Regions from separate parts of the Mesorhizobium sp. M0587 genome, predicted to be linked through region 1. Evidence: predicted binding sites of a transcription regulator. Region 1 holds the regulator's gene; the other holds the start of a gene.
The links. Region 1 encodes HrcA, which represses chaperone genes, less so after heat shock. Its sites were predicted from a motif close to GTTAGCACTCNCNNNNNGNGAGTGCTAAC; they were not measured.
Positions count from the first base shown of each region.

Region 2: the regulator HrcA is predicted to act here: its motif matches at 4,586-4,614, upstream of NKI49_RS00660 (co-chaperone GroES).

Region 1 is NZ_JAMYQP010000045.1:16,718-24,418, reverse strand. Features, by position in the region: gene NKI49_RS28480 (PQQ-dependent sugar dehydrogenase) at 1-1,189, opposite strand, end outside; gene NKI49_RS28475 (hypothetical protein) at 1,283-1,480, opposite strand; gene hrcA (heat-inducible transcriptional repressor HrcA) at 1,562-2,644, opposite strand; gene rph (ribonuclease PH) at 2,822-3,538, shown strand; gene NKI49_RS28460 (VOC family protein) at 3,561-3,971, shown strand; gene rdgB (RdgB/HAM1 family non-canonical purine NTP pyrophosphatase) at 3,971-4,633, shown strand; gene hemW (radical SAM family heme chaperone HemW) at 4,630-5,793, shown strand; gene NKI49_RS28445 (hypothetical protein) at 5,942-6,130, opposite strand; gene rsmI (16S rRNA (cytidine(1402)-2'-O)-methyltransferase) at 6,368-7,264, shown strand; gene NKI49_RS28435 (YraN family protein) at 7,322-7,701, shown strand, end outside.
Region 2 is NZ_JAMYQP010000001.1:129,610-137,310, reverse strand. Features, by position in the region: gene NKI49_RS00685 (ferritin-like domain-containing protein) at 1-309, opposite strand, end outside; gene NKI49_RS00680 (YciE/YciF ferroxidase family protein) at 556-1,080, opposite strand; gene NKI49_RS00675 (DUF982 domain-containing protein) at 1,474-1,776, opposite strand; gene NKI49_RS00670 (hypothetical protein) at 2,146-2,367, opposite strand; gene groL (chaperonin GroEL) at 2,432-4,060, opposite strand; gene NKI49_RS00660 (co-chaperone GroES) at 4,117-4,431, opposite strand; gene NKI49_RS00655 (usg protein) at 4,861-5,139, shown strand; gene NKI49_RS00650 (DUF982 domain-containing protein) at 5,200-5,475, opposite strand; gene NKI49_RS00645 (hypothetical protein) at 5,595-5,813, opposite strand; gene NKI49_RS00640 (Hsp20 family protein) at 6,013-6,495, shown strand; gene NKI49_RS00635 (Hsp20/alpha crystallin family protein) at 6,585-7,097, shown strand; gene NKI49_RS00630 (sugar phosphorylase) at 7,364-7,570, shown strand.

The DNA of each region.
Region 1 (7,701 bases):
TAGGTTTGCCGTCCCTGAACAGCAACCGGACAACCTTGTAGCCGGTTCTGTTGCCGCGATTCCACGAGCCATGCAGGGCAACGAAAGCGTCGCCCTGATACTCCTGTGGAAAAGTCTTGCCGTCGTAGAAGGCGATGTTGAGCGGCGCCGAGTGCGCCTGCATCAGCACATCGGGAATGGTCGCCTTGCCGGCAAGATCGGGACGCTCGCCCTCGTGAAGCGGATCCTCATTGTCGCCGATATAATACCAGGGCCAGCCATAGAAGGCGCCGTCCTTGACGGCCGTTGCGTATTCGGGCGGCACATCGTCGCCAAGCCCGTCGCGCTCGTTGACGACGCACCACAGCGCCCCGGTCGCCGGCTGCACGGTCATGCCCGAGCAGTTGCGCAGTCCAGTGGCGACAGTTCTGCCATTTTTGCCGTCCGGATCGAAGGCCAGCACCTCGGCGCGGCCGCTTTCGAAGCCCCAGGCAGCGCCGAGCGGCTTCGATCTGGCCCATGCGTCAAGGCCGCCTTCTGGCTCCTTCGCCATGTCCGAAGCGGCGTTCGAACCCGAGCCGACCGACAAATAGAGCGTCTTGCCGTCGGGCGAGAAGGCGATGTCGCGGGTCCAGTGATGATTGGCGGGAATGTCGTCGAGGACGGTTTCCGGCTCGCCGGAAGCTCTCAGATCACCACTGCGGTAGGCAAACCGCACGATGCTGTCGCTGTTGGCGACATAGACCCATTGCGGGTCATTGCCCGGCGGATAGAAGGCAATGCCATAGGGCTGATTGAGGTTGCCGGCAAAGATGCCTTTCTCGGCGGGTTTCGCACTGCCTGCGGCCAGCCGAAAGACGCGGACCCGATTGGCTTCGCTGTCGGCGACGAACAGGTCGCCATTCGGAGCGACGCGCACGACACGCGGATTGGCGATGCCCGATGCGACCAGTTCGGCCGAAAAACCGGGCGGCAATCGCGGCCTGGCGCCTTGCGGCCGCTCCGCCAGGCCGGCGCTATTCGAGGTGGATTTGGTGACGTCGGGCTTCGGCAGGTCTTCCGGCTTGATCAGCCGGCGCACCCCCGGCCTGTCGGCACGCCAGTCGCCGAAGGCGGCGGCACCTTTGAGCACCGGCTGATCGGCCTGTTGGGCGGATGCCGTCGTGACGGCAAACAGGGCAACAAAGGCCGTACCAGCGAAACGGATCATCCCGTCCTCCAACATTGGTCACGGGTCAGGAACGGCAGGTTTCGCCGATCGTTCCGCTTTACACGACGAGTTGAAGGCAGACCACTTCCAGGCTCAGTTGCCGGCGGCGTAGAAATCGTCATCCAGGCGTTTTTCCAGCGCGACGAGATCGGCCGGCAGCGGCAGCCCCATGGCGCGCATCTCCCGCAGTTTTTCGCGCAACTGTTCCTGGATTTCGTGCTGATCCTCCGGCTGGTTGACCATCTCCTCGAGCAGCAGGCTGATGCGGGCCTTGAATTCTTCGAGCGCCATTCTTTTTCTCCTCGGCAGCCTGTTCTTCGGAAGCGCGGGAAGCCGCCATTCGCAGGCCGGCATCACCTGAGTATCAGCGCCTTAGCGCAGCATGCGGGAAATCAGCTGCGCCGTATAGTCGACCATCGGGACGATGCGGGCATAGTTCAGCCGCGTCGGGCCGATGACGCCGAGCGCGCCGACGACGCGGGCGTCCTTGTCGCGATAGGGCGCGACGACCAGCGACGAGCCCGACAGCGAAAACAGCTTGTTTTCCGAGCCGATGAAGATGCGCACGCCCGATCCCTGCTCGGCAAGGTCAAGCAGCTGGATCAGCCCGTCCTGCGTCTCCATGTCCTCGAACAGGTGCCGCAGCAATTCGATATCGGCTTGGGCCGTGACGTTTTCGAGCAAATTGGCGCGGCCGCGCACGATGAGCCGCGCCGGCAGGCCGCTTTCGGCACCGGCCCAAACCGCCAGGCCTTTCTCGACAAGGTCCTGCGACAGCGTGTCGAGCGCTGCCCTGGTCTCTTCCTTGATGCGGGCGATCTCGGTCCGCGCCTCGGCCAGCGTACGGCCGCGAATATGGGCGTTGAGGAAGTTCGAGGCTTCGTGCAGTTGCGACACGGTGATGCCGGCCGGCAGCTCGATGACGCGATTCTCCACATCGCCGTTCTGTGACACCAGCACCGCCAGCGCCTTGGTCGGCTCGAGCTGGATGAATTCGATATGCTTTAGCGCGACCTCGTTCTTCGCGGCCAGGACCAGGCCGGCGCCGCGCGACATGCCCGACAGCATCTGGCTGGCCTCGGTCAGCATGTGCTCCAGAGTGGCGCCCGAACCGGAGGCCCGCACCTGCGCCTCGATGCTGCGGCGCTCCTCGTCGGAAAGGTCGCCAAGCTCCATGAAGGCATCGACGAAGAAGCGCAGCCCGGCCTGCGTGGGCAGCCGGCCGGCCGAGATGTGGGGCGCATAGATCAGGCCAAGGTGCTCGAGGTCGCTCATCACGTTGCGGATGGTGGCCGGCGACAGCGAGGACGGCAGGATACGCGACAGGCTGCGGGATCCCACCGGTTCGCCGTCCCTGAGATAGGAATCGACGATGCGCCGGAAGATGTCGCGCGAACGCATGTCGAGGGATTGAAGCGCGGGCGCCTGCGAGTTCGGATCGACTGCCTTGGTCATTGCGCCAAAAACCTCCGGCTTAAGGATATAGACTTCCGCCCGGCCCGCGCAACCGGTGTCTGCGTCAGATCACCCGGTGTCTGTGTCAGATCGCTCGGCCATTTTCCTTTGCGCCATCCGTCCCATGCGGCTACAAGCCGGCCAAGATTCCGAAAAATGAACGAGAAAGTAGCCTGAATGCGCCCTTCCAAACGCCAATTCGACGAAATGCGCGCCATATCCTTCGAGCGCGGCGTCTCCAAGCATGCCGAAGGCTCGTGCCTGGTGAAATTCGGCGACACGCATGTCCTGTGCACCGCCAGCCTGGAGGAAAAAGTGCCGGGCTGGATGCGCAATTCCGGCAAGGGCTGGGTGACGGCGGAATACGGCATGCTGCCACGCTCGACCGGAGAGCGCATGCGCCGCGAGGCCTCCGCCGGCAAGCAGGGCGGCCGCACGCTGGAAATCCAGCGGCTGATCGGCCGCTCCTTGCGCGCCGTGGTCGACCTGCAGGCGCTCGGCGAGCAGCAGATCACCGTCGACTGCGACGTCATACAAGCCGATGGCGGCACCCGCACCGCCTCGATCACCGGCGGCTGGGTCGCGCTTTACGATTGCCTGCGCTGGATGGAAGCACGGCAGATGACCAGCGTCGCCAAGGTGCTGAAGGACCACGTCGCGGCGATTTCCTGCGGCATCCATGACGGCCAGCCGGTCATCGACCTCGATTATATCGAGGATTCGGCCGCCGGCACCGATGCCAATTTCGTCATGACCGGCAAGGGCGGCATCGTCGAGATCCAGGGCACCGCCGAGGGTGAACCTTTTTCGGAAGGGCAGTTCGCCGAGCTGATGGGCCTGGCCAAGAAAGGCATCCAGCGCCTGGTCAGCCTGCAGCAGATGGCGGTGGCGTAGTTTTCAAATGCCTATCTTGAGCGTGACTCCTTCCGCAATCCTGGAATCGGCCCTCTACGTCACCGATCTCTCCGCAGCGGAAGCGTTCTACACCGATATCCTCGGCCTTGACCTCCTCGGCAAGGTCGAGGGCCGCCACCTCTTCTTCCGCTGCGGCCCCGGCGTGCTGCTGATCTTCAACGCCGAGGCGACCAAGATCCCGCCGGCGCCCGACGCGCGGCTGAAAGTGCCGCCGCACGGCGCGGTCGGCGAAGGCCATCTCTGCTTTGCCGCGACCGCCGATGAAATCAGCCGCTGGAAATCCCATCTGAAGGCGAAGAAGATCGCCATCGAAAGCGAATTCGAATGGCCGCAAGGCGGCCGCTCGATCTATATCCGCGATCCCTCCGGCAATTCGATCGAATTCGCCGAGCCGAGAATCTGGGGACTTTGATGCATTCACTCGACGGAAAGAAGATCGTCGTCGCCAGCCACAATGCCGGCAAGCTGCGCGAATTCGCCGACCTGATGGCGCCGTTCGGTTTCGAGGCGAAATCGGCCAAGGAATACGGCCTGCCGGAGCCGGAGGAAACCGGCACCACCTTCGAGGAAAACGCCTATATCAAGGCCTTCGCCGCCGCTAAAGCCACTGGCCTGCCGGCGCTGTCGGACGATTCCGGCCTGTGCGTCGACGCGCTTGACGGCGCGCCAGGCGTCTATACCGCCAACTGGGCCGAAACCCCCGACGGGTCGCGCGATTTCGGCATGGCCATGCAGCGCACCGAAGTGGCACTGCAGGAAGTCGGAGCCGCCTTGCCGCAACAGCGCAAGGGGCGCTTTGTCGCCGTCATATGCCTGGCGTTCCCCGACGGCGAGGCCGAATATTATCGCGGCGAGGCCGAAGGCACGCTGGTCTGGCCGCCGCGCGGCGGACTCGGCTTCGGCTACGACCCGGTTTTCCTGCCGGATGGCTTCGACAAGACCTTTGGCGAGATGAGTGCTGAGGAGAAACACGGCTGGAAGCCCGGCCAGTCGGCCGCGCTGTCGCACCGCGCCCGGGCTTTCCAGAAATTCGCCGAGGCACGATTGAATCTGGCGCGAACGGGTTCGACATGACCATGCTGCTCGACCGCAGCCCGGGCTTCGGCGTCTATGTGCATTGGCCGTTCTGCGCGGCCAAATGCCCTTATTGCGACTTCAACAGCCATGTCCGCCATCAGCCGGTTGACCAGGACCGTTTTTCGAGCGCTTTCGAGGCGGAACTCGCGACGATGCGCGAGCGCACCGGGCCACGAGAAGTGACCAGCATATTCCTCGGCGGCGGCACGCCATCGCTGATGAAGCCGGAAACGGTGGCCAGGGTCCTGGATGCGGTAGCGAAGTACTGGACCGTTCCGGCCGGCATTGAGGTGACGCTGGAAGCAAACCCGTCCTCGGTCGAGGCCGAGCGTTTTCGCGGCTACCGGGCGGCGGGCGTCAACCGCGTCTCGCTCGGGGTGCAGGCGCTGAACGACAAGGATTTGCGCTTCCTCGGCCGGCTGCACAATGTCGAGGAAGCACTGCACGCCATCGGTCTTGCACGTGAGATTTTTCCGCGGCTCTCCTTCGATCTCATCTATGCGCGGCCCGGCCAGACGCCCGAGGCCTGGCAGGCCGAGCTTGAACAGGCAATCGGCCATGCCGCCGACCACCTGTCGCTCTACCAGCTGACCATCGAGGAAGGCACCCCATTTCACGCCCTGCATGCGGCCAAGAAATTCACTATTCCCGATAATGACCACGCCGCCGACCTCTATGCGTTGACGCAGGAGATCACATCCGCGCATGGTTTGCCGGCTTACGAGATTTCCAATCATGCCCGGCAGGGCGCCGAGAGCCGGCACAATCTGACCTACTGGCGTTATGGCGAATATGTCGGCGTCGGCCCCGGCGCGCATGGCCGCTTCGTCGAGAATGGCCGCCGCGTGGTGACGATCGCCGAGCGGATGCCGGAAACCTGGGCCAATCTGGTCGAGGCCAAGGGCCATGGCGTCACCGGTGGCGAGATCCTGACGCGCTCCGAAGAAGCCGACGAATTCCTGCTGATGGGCTTGCGATTGGCCGAGGGCATCGACCTTTCGCGCTACGAGGCGTTCTCCGGACGCGGCCTGTCGAGCGCACGGCTGTCGGTGTTGCAGGGCGAAGGTCTGGTCGCGCCGATCGGCAACACCCGGCTGCGCGCCACGCCGGCCGGCATGATCGTGCTCGACGCCGTGGTGGCCGATCTCGCGCGATAGGTTCTACGAGGCGAGTGCCGAACCTAGTGTCGGCAGGGCAGAGGGGGGTGCGAAGGTACGCTACCGATCGGCTTTCATTTTGCGTCGCTTCGCTCCTTGCCCCGTCTTGGGACGACGAAGGAGAGCCGTCTCTGCCAAACTTGCTCGGCTAAGCGTCGTGCTTGTGGCGGTGTTTGCCGCGCTCCTTTTCGGCATGCGCCTCTCCAGAGCGAACCGGCTTGGCGTCGTCCTTGTCGCGTCGGGCGCGGTGCTGGTCGCCTATCGAGGGATGCGGCACGCCGTTGCGGGAGCTCTTGGTTTCAAGACGGGTGATGAAGATATCGAAGCGATTGGGCATCGTCCGGTCAGTGCTCCGTCGTGCTGTCGGTTTCGGAAAGTGTCACTCTCTCGGGCAAGGTGCTTGCGGCGAGCTCTTTGGTCAGTCTGTCCATCCTGTCCTCCTCCGGATTCAGGGGTAAATCTGCCGAACCCGGTTTCGTTCCCTACTGTGGCAAAGGAATGGCGAGAGGACCGATGTCGGCTTTTGCAACCCGGCGCCGGCCGTGCCAAACAGGGGTTGAACGGAGATGCATCGGTGACCGGCGAAACTGGCAAGCGCAGTTATGTGGTCGGACAGACCGAGATCGCGGCCCGACCGCTCGAAATGGCGCTCTATCTGGTGGCGACGCCGATCGGCAATCTCGCCGATATCACGCTGCGCGCGCTGGAGACGCTGGCCGCCGCCGATATCGTCGCTTGCGAGGACACACGGGTGTCGCGCGTGCTGCTCGACCGCTACGGCATTCGCCGCCGCACCACGGCCTATCACGAGCACAATGCCGGCGAGGCCGGGCCGAAGCTGATCGCGGCCCTTCAAGCCGGACAGAGCGTGGCGCTGATTTCCGACGCCGGCACGCCGCTGGTCTCCGATCCCGGCTACCGGCTGGTCGGCGAGGCGCTCGACCTTGGCATCCGCGTCGTCCCGATCCCAGGTCCGTCGGCACCGCTCGCCGCGCTGACCGCATCCGGCCTGCCGTCGGACGCCTTTATGTTCGCCGGGTTTTTGCCGGTAAAGACCGGGCAGCGGCTGACGCGGCTGGAGGCCCTCAAGGCGGTGCCGGCGACGCTGATCTTCTTCGAATCGCCGCGCCGGCTGGCAGACTCCCTCGCCGCCATGGTCGAAGCCCTCGGCGGCGAGCGCAAGGCCGCGATCGGCAGGGAATTGACCAAGACCTTCGAGGAGATGCGCACCGGCACGTTGCAAACGCTCGCCGACCATTACGCGGCGGCCGATACGCCAAAGGGCGAGATCGTCGTCTGCGTCGGTCCGGCCGAGGCCAAGGCCGAGGAACCTGCCGACATCGACCGCCTGCTGCTGTCGCTCGCCGCCGAAATGCCGGCCTCCAAGGCGGCGGCGGAAGCCGCGAAAATGACCGGCGGCCAGAAACAGGCGCTCTACCGGCGGCTGCTGGAGCTTAGGGACAGACCATGATCCCGAAAAGTGGAAACCGGTTTTCGGGAAAGATCATGGTCGAACAAAGTTCCGGCAGTGGCTGAGCACCGCCCCAGCGCCAGCCGCCAAAAAGCCTATCGGCGCGGCCATCGCAGCGAATGGCTGGCGGCCGCAGCGCTGATGCTGAAGGGCTACCGCATTCTCGCGCGCCGCCACCGCACCCGCTTCGGCGAGATCGACCTGATCGCGCGGCGCGGCGACCTCGTGCTGTTCGTCGAGGTCAAGGCGCGCCGCACGCTGATGGAAGCCATGGAGGCGATCGGCCGCGAATCGGAGCGCCGCATCGAAGGGGCCGCCGACATCTGGCTGTCGCGCCAGCCCGACTATGGCAGATTGTCGATGCGTTTCGACATGGTCGCGGTGCTGCCCTGGCGCTGGCCGGTGCATGTCGAGAACGCGTTCTATGGACGGAGTTG
Region 2 (7,701 bases), on a different contig from region 1:
CGTGTAGCTAGCGAGCGATCCCTTCATCACCTCGTCCCCGGCGAAGACGCCGCTCAGCGACTGCGCCATTGCCGTCAGCTTGCCGCCGGCATCCTTCAGCGTGGAGGACCCTTGCCCGATGCGGTCGAGACAGGTCTTGAGCCGAGCGGCCTGCTGCCTGGTTTCATCGAGGTGCTGCCGGATCCGCCCACTCAATTCCGGATAGCTCTCTATCCGCTTCAACTGCCCGTTCAGCATGGTCTCGGCCCGCTCCTCCATGGCGTGCGCATCCCTGAGCCATTGGACAAGCCATTCATGCGATTCCGACATTTCGTTTCTCCTTGATGATCAGATCGAACTTTCAAGAAGAGATATTGTTCCTCGTCGGCTCAGCCGAAGAACAAACATGCGAACTGGCCTCCGGATGCGAGGCGATGGCCGCTGCCATGACAGCTGAGAAGTCCCCAAAGAGCCCTGCTCCGATGCAGTAAGGCTCCAAACGCGCCGCCATCGACGGCACGTTTCCTCTGAGATTCAGGGCAGTTGGTTTTCTCGCTCGGCGTCAGCGGGCCGGGTCTATGCGGCTTGCTGCATTGCCCTTTCGTTCACGCCGGTCTCTCCGAGTTGCGTCAGCGCTTCGTCCGTCGCCTTTTCTTCCTCGAGCGTCTGCTCAAGCAGAGGAATCGCATCCTTCAGACCGAGGAGCCCGGCCCAGGTGACCAGTGTCCCGTAACGGGCGATCTCATAGTGCTCGACGGCTTGGGCAGCAGCGACGAGCCCAGCGTCCAACGCCGGCGCCTCTTCGAACTCCTCCAGTATCTCCTGGCCCTCCTCGATGATGCCGTCAATGGCGGGGCACGTCTTTCCCTGCGCCCGCTTACCGAAAATCTCGAAGACCTGCTGCAGCCGTTCGACCTGGTCTTCGGTCTCCTCGCGGTGCTTTTCAAATGCGGCGGTCAACTCCGACGATTCGGCCCCCTTCGCCATCTTCTTCAACGCAGTCAGGATCTTGCGTTCGGCGTAGTATATATCCTTCAGTCCGTCATAGAACAGGTCTTCGAGACCTTTGGCATTGCTTTGCGAACTCTTTTTCGTGGCCATCTTCATCTCCGACAATCGAGGAATGCGAATCGAGCGACACGCTCAGCTTTAACAATGCTGCTCGGGAGTTGTTCCTTCGCGTCGTCGAGAAAACTGTCGGTCAGGGCGCCGCGGCGATGGCGCACAATCCAGGGGCAGACATCGTGTCTCGTCACAATGGCATCCTGGCCGCCCCAGCAAAATTATCGATTTCGCTGGAACGTCTCGTCGAGATCGAAGTTTCTGCTTTTGCAGCAGTTTCCCCTCAACCGCTGCCGATCGGGAACCCTCCCGATCTGCCCGCGTCCTTCTGCAGGGACGCGGGCATTTGCATGGAAATCGTCAAACGTTCGGCCATTGGAACAAACTTGCCGCAGCGCGTTGGCCTGCCGATCCAATCGCCCGCAAGGACCTTCAAACTCGCCCGGCAGGCAGAGCGTTGCCGAGCGATGCCGGCACCGGACGTGGGTGGGTGGTCGGCAGCAGAATGTCGTTGCGGCGGCCAAAGGCGACCAGCGTTGTCCGCACGGTCTGCGGATCTATCTCGCCGGCGATGCCGGCCTTGCAGGCATTGAGCGCGACGGCGTGGGCGCCGTTGCGTCTGGCGGCGGGCCAATCCTGAAGCAAGGCGTAGGCTTGCATGACATTCTCGACTCTCACCGGAAAACCCATTCCCACCAGAAGGGTGACCGGTTCTTCAAACTGCCCGCGATCCATGGCTTGTGCCTCCTTTCGATTGTGCAGGACCTGCAACGGGCCGGGCACCTGAGAGCGCGGCCCGCCGCGGATAGGGCGAATGCGTCGGGATTACATGCATGGCGGACGCGACCGCCGGTCCAGTGATGCTGATTCCGGCCAGTTCGATCTTGGCCGAGTCCGGCTGAAGCACCGGGGTACTCCGGCCCGGCGCCGGCAGGGCCTTGTGCGCCTTGACCAACGCCTCGAGCCAGGCCCCGACGGCAAGGGGAGAAGGGCTGCGGCCGTCCAGCCAGGCCGCGACCTCTCGTTGCGGACAGCCAAGTTCGGCCGCAAGATCTCTTGCCTCCCACCTCAGCGCTTTCAGGCATTCCCGCAACCGGCCCGCAATCATGTCTTGACCTCCTCGGAGGCCGACGAGACGTGCTGCGCGGCAAGAAACATCAGTGTCGATGCCAAAGTGCGCCGGCTCCAGCCGGCAGCTTCGGCCATGTCGATCAGTGCTGTCAGCAGCGGCTTCAGCGCCGCCCTGCATTCGGTCTCGTAGGCCAGGAAATCCTTTGCCGAATGGGTCGGCTGGGGTACGGGCCCGAGGCCAGCCGTCATATCCATGTTTTCCTCCGCTATCTTGCGACCGGTGCCCGCTCCGCCAGGGAGCGGGCGGACTGGCCACACCTCAGAACTCCATGCCGGCGCCGGCGGGCATGGCCGGCGGGGTTTCCTTCTTCGGCTTCTCGGCCACCATCGCCTCCGTGGTTACCAACAGGCCGGCGACGGAGGCTGCATCCTGCAGAGCCGTGCGCACCACCTTGGCCGGGTCGATCACGCCCTGGCCGTAGAGGTCGCCAAACTCGTCGGTCTGGGCATTCCAGCCCCAACCGAACTCGCTCTTCTCCCGCAGCTTGCCAACGATGATCGAGCCCTCGGCGCCGGCATTCTCGGCGATCTGACGAACCGGGGTTTCGATCGCGCGGCGCACGATTTCGACGCCGGTCTTCTGGTCGGCATTGTCGACGAGGACGGCATCGAGTGCCTTGGCGGCCCTCAGCAACGCGACCCCGCCCCCCGGCAGCACACCCTCCTCGACCGCCGCGCGCGTCGCATGCAGGGCATCGTCGACGCGGTCCTTACGTTCCTTGACCTCGACTTCGGTCGAACCGCCGACCCGGATCACCGCGACACCGCCGGCGAGCTTGGCCAGGCGCTCCTGCAGCTTCTCGCGATCATAGTCGGAGGTGGTTTCCTCGATCTGGGCCTTGATCTGGGCGATGCGGCCCTGGATCTCTTCCTTGCGGCCGACACCGTCGACGACGGTAGTGTTCTCCTTCTCGATCACCACCTTCTTGGCACGGCCCAGCATCTGCAGCGTCACGTTTTCCAACTTGATGCCAAGGTCTTCCGAGATCGCGGTGCCGCCGGTGAGGATGGCGATGTCCTCCAGCATGGCCTTGCGGCGGTCGCCGAAGCCCGGCGCCTTGACGGCCGCGACCTTCAGTCCGCCACGCAGCTTGTTGACCACCAGCGTGGCGAGCGCCTCGCCCTCGACATCCTCGGCGATGATCAACAACGGCTTGCCCGACTGCACCACGGCTTCCAGGACGGGAAGCATCGCTTGCAGATTGGCGAGCTTCTTCTCGTGGATCAGCACATAGGGTTCGTCGAGCTCGACGCGCATCTTGTCCTGATTGGTGATGAAATAGGGAGAGAGATAACCGCGGTCGAACTGCATGCCTTCGACCACTTCGAGTTCCGTCTCGGCGGTCTTGGCCTCTTCGACCGTGATGACGCCCTCATTGCCGACCTTCTCCATCGCCTCGGCGAGGAAGCGGCCGATCTCGGCGTCGCCATTGGCTGAAATGGTGCCGACTTGCACGATCTCGTCGTTCTTTGTCACCTTGCGGGCATTGGCCTTTAGTTCGGCGACGACCGCATCGACCGCCTTGTCGATGCCGCGCTTCAGATCCATCGGGTTCATGCCCGATGCAACAGCCTTGGCGCCTTCCTTGACGATCGCCTGCGCGAGGACGGTCGCGGTCGTGGTGCCGTCGCCCGCAAGGTCACTGGTCTTGGAAGCCACTTCGCGCACCATCTGCGCGCCCATGTTCTCGAACTTGTCCTCAAGCTCGATCTCTTTGGCGACGGTGACGCCGTCCTTCGTGATGCGCGGAGCACCGAATGACTTGTCGATGACGACATTGCGGCCCTTGGGGCCGAGCGTCACCTTCACCGCATTGGCAAGAATATCGACGCCGCGCAGCATCTTCTCGCGCGCTTCGGTATGGAATTTCACATCTTTGGCAGCCATTGGATCACTCCTTCATTCAGGCAGCATTCGTTGACTGGTTGGATTCGAAGAAGCCATCAGGCGGCCTTCTTCACTTCGGCGGTCTGCTCGATTACGCCCATCACGTCGCTTTCCTTCATGATGAGCAGGTCCTCGCCATCGAGCCTGATCTCCGTGCCGGACCATTTGCCGAACAGGATGCGGTCGCCGATCTTCACGTCGAGCTCGGTGAGCTTGCCGCTGTCGTCACGCCCGCCGGGACCGACGGCGAGTACTTCGCCCTCCTGCGGCTTTTCCTTGGCAGTGTCGGGAATAATGATGCCGCCGGCCGACTTTTCCTCGGCTTCGACGCGGCGGACCAGGATACGGTCGTGCAATGGACGAAACGTCATGTCGTTCTCCTCATGGACAAGCAGGTTTTGAGCCTCCTCCACACCGGACCGGCAATATCGAGCCGGTGCAGGCGCCGCGATCCTTCATCAACTATCGTGGCGCATATCGAGCTAGTTTTGCTGTTTTTCGGTTTCAAGAGCCTGGCCAAAAAATTTTGGCACACGACCGGGGCGAGTGCCAAAAGCCTGTTATCGCGAAGCTATTTGGTTTGAGTGCCAGGGCTTGCGACTTGAATTTTCGTCGCGATTCAACAGGACCATTCGGGCTCGGCTGCCCCGGGGCGGCCGGAACCGCCGACCTTCTCGAGGCGTTATTTGCAGACGGAGGACATCGATGAACCGAAAGAGCCTTTCGCCGATCATTTCCAACCTGGCCCACAAATTCGACAGGCTCGACGCCTGAACGGAGATATAGGAAAGGAGAAACGCATGGCTGAAAGCGTCAGCAGCGAATTCCGCCTGCAAATGGATGGCTATGGCCTGACCACCGCCGAAATACACTATCATCTGCCGGACCATCCGAGCCTGCTTCAGCTCTATATCTGGCAGGACTACGATCTCGCTCCGGACTTTCCGGAACTCAAGGAGTTTCTCGGCTATTGGGAGCGCGAACTCGATGGCCCGCTCCATTCGGTCCGTGTCGCTCACCACCGCCTCATCCAGCCGTCGGACTGGCGGGCGGTCGACGGCATCATCGCCCTTCAGTGATACGGTAAAGCCGGCGTCCTGCACTAACGCCGGCCTCGTTGCCCTAGGATCTCGTTGCCCTTACGATTCTGGCGATCCGTCGGGCTTGTGCGCTGCGGCAAGCAATCCGGCGGTGCGGGCCGCGTGCAAAAACGCCTTGCGCGCCTCACGCGCCGTGCGCCAGCCGTCGAGCGCGTCGCGGCAAGTCCGATAGGCTGCGCGCCAGCTACGGCCGCGCGCTCGTGTGGGCCATTCAAAGCGCATGCACTCGATCGCTTCCCAGCTGCTCGCGACCTTGCGCTCTCTGCTGGACTGAAAACTAAGAGTGATCGGCTGGGTAAACGGGACGTCGTTCATCACTTCCTCCGTCTTTTTGTTCTTCGAGCAAGCAACGCCGGCGACCGATTCTAGGATCGGCGCCGGTGGAGCACATGGTTCACTCGCCCGAGCGATTCAAGACCACCGGCCAACGCCGGTTAGTCCTCCTCCTCCGGCGTCTCGAGCAACTCCATCAGTTTCGCCACCCTTGGGCCCGGCAGGGGACGCCCCTCATTGACCAGCGCCTCGTCGGCCCCAATCCAGGCGACGGCTTCGCGCAATTCCTCGATCGTGGCTCCTGTCAGGGCGATATCGGCGATGACCGCCTCGTCGACGGGTCCGAGTACCGAAATGATGTCGTCGCGTGTCATGGTCATGATGTCCTCCGTGGGAGTGCCAGCAGCGCCGGAATGGGGTGTGCGGCTTCGTCGGCAGAATCCGGCAGCAACACAGAATTGGGTCTTGATTTCAAACAGACAACTACCAAATCAAAATCGCCGGTCGCCGAACGGGGCCGGCTATAAGCGCCGGTGCTGGCGCTCTTCGTATCTATGTTGCTCAACGGAGGATGTAGCTATGAGAACCGCATTCGACTTTTCCCCACTCTATCGGTCGAGCATCGGTTTCGACCGCGTCTTCGACCTGCTCGAGAATGCGAGCCGGTCGACAAGCGTCGACAATTGGCCGCCCTATGACATCGCCAAGACCGGCGACGACGCCTACCGCATCACCATGGCTGTGGCAGGCTTCAGCCAAAATGAGTTGAGCGTCATACATGAGCCCAATATGCTTGTCGTCGCTGGCGAAAGATCAGCAGAGGACAATGGCGATTACTTGCATCGCGGCATCGCGGCCCGACCGTTCGAGCGTCGCTTCGAATTGGCTGACCATGTGAAGGTTACCGGCGCCGGCCTCGCCAACGGCTTGCTGACCATTGATCTCAAGCGCCAGATTCCCGAAGAGATGAAGCCGCGCCGGATTGAGATCGGCAGCGGCGGGACAGAGCGCACTATCGAGTCCAGGACTGCTAGCCAGGCGACCAAAAAGCAGGCCGCCTGAGACTGGTCCACTTTAAGCTCACAGCCGGATGAGTACGTCCGGTTCTGAGGCGACTTGGAGGAGACCAAGATAAAGAGAGGAGAAAAACAATGAGCGTACGTGATCTCATTCCGTTTGGCCGCGAACGCGGCCAGGTTCCCAGCGTGTTTCGCGACGGCGAACGTGATCCGTTCCTGTCGTTGCACCGTGAAGTGAACCGACTGTTCGACGACGTCTTCCGAGGTTTCGGTTCCGGACTGCCGTCGTTGCCGGCATTCTCCTCGGACGGCGGGCGCTGGCCGAGCGTCGAGATCTCCGATGGCGAGAAGGAGATCCGTGTCACGGCCGAGGTGCCCGGCATGGAGGAAAAGGACATCGAGGTTCTGCTCGATGATGGCGTGCTCGCGTTGAAAGGTGAGAAGCGCTCCGAAACGGAGGACAAGGACCGACAGTTCTCCGAGCGGTTTTACGGCCGCTTCGAGCGCCGTATTCCACTCGGCTATGAGATAGACGAGGACAAGGTCGATGCTCGTTTCAACAACGGCGTCCTCACAATCACGCTACCGAAGACCGAGCAGGCGCGATCACAGGCAAAACGCATCGCGATCAAAGGCAAGAGCTGACGTTCAGCAGCCGGAGGTGGTCAACCTGCCTCCGGCGCGCAGCATACCGACGGGAAGAAATCGATCCGTCGGGCGTGCCGTTATAGGCCCGAAGATGTTCGGTCGGCGGTCAGCGGCGTGACACTTCGGCTTTTCTGGTGTCCAAGCTGGCGCGGAAATTCGCCGCCTGCTGCCGGCATCCGCGGTCGGCTGCTTGGCGAGGAACATTTCGCGCTCCAACGGGTTTGCGGGCATATGCCGTATCGTTCCAAGCGAAAGGGTGTGACATGATGCTTCGCGAGCTAATGAAGCAGGTCGAGAATTTACCGCCCGAAACACTGGTCTGCACCGCCGAAGTGGATGAAGTCTTCGGCGTGAATCCTGCTGGCGTGGAGGTCGTCAATAACGCTCGAATCGGCAGCCGGAAGTCTGATGGCACCGAGGCGGTGCAACTGGACGGCGGGAGCGACAAGGTAATCGTCATCCGCTGGTGAGGCGTTCAGGGTCAACGGCACCGGAAGGGCCGAACTCTGCAAGAGGTCGGGCGCAGCGGTATTTCGGCGTCCGAAAATGTCCAGGGCAACTCCAGCACGCTCTTCGAAGCTGACGTTCAGGCGAGGATCAT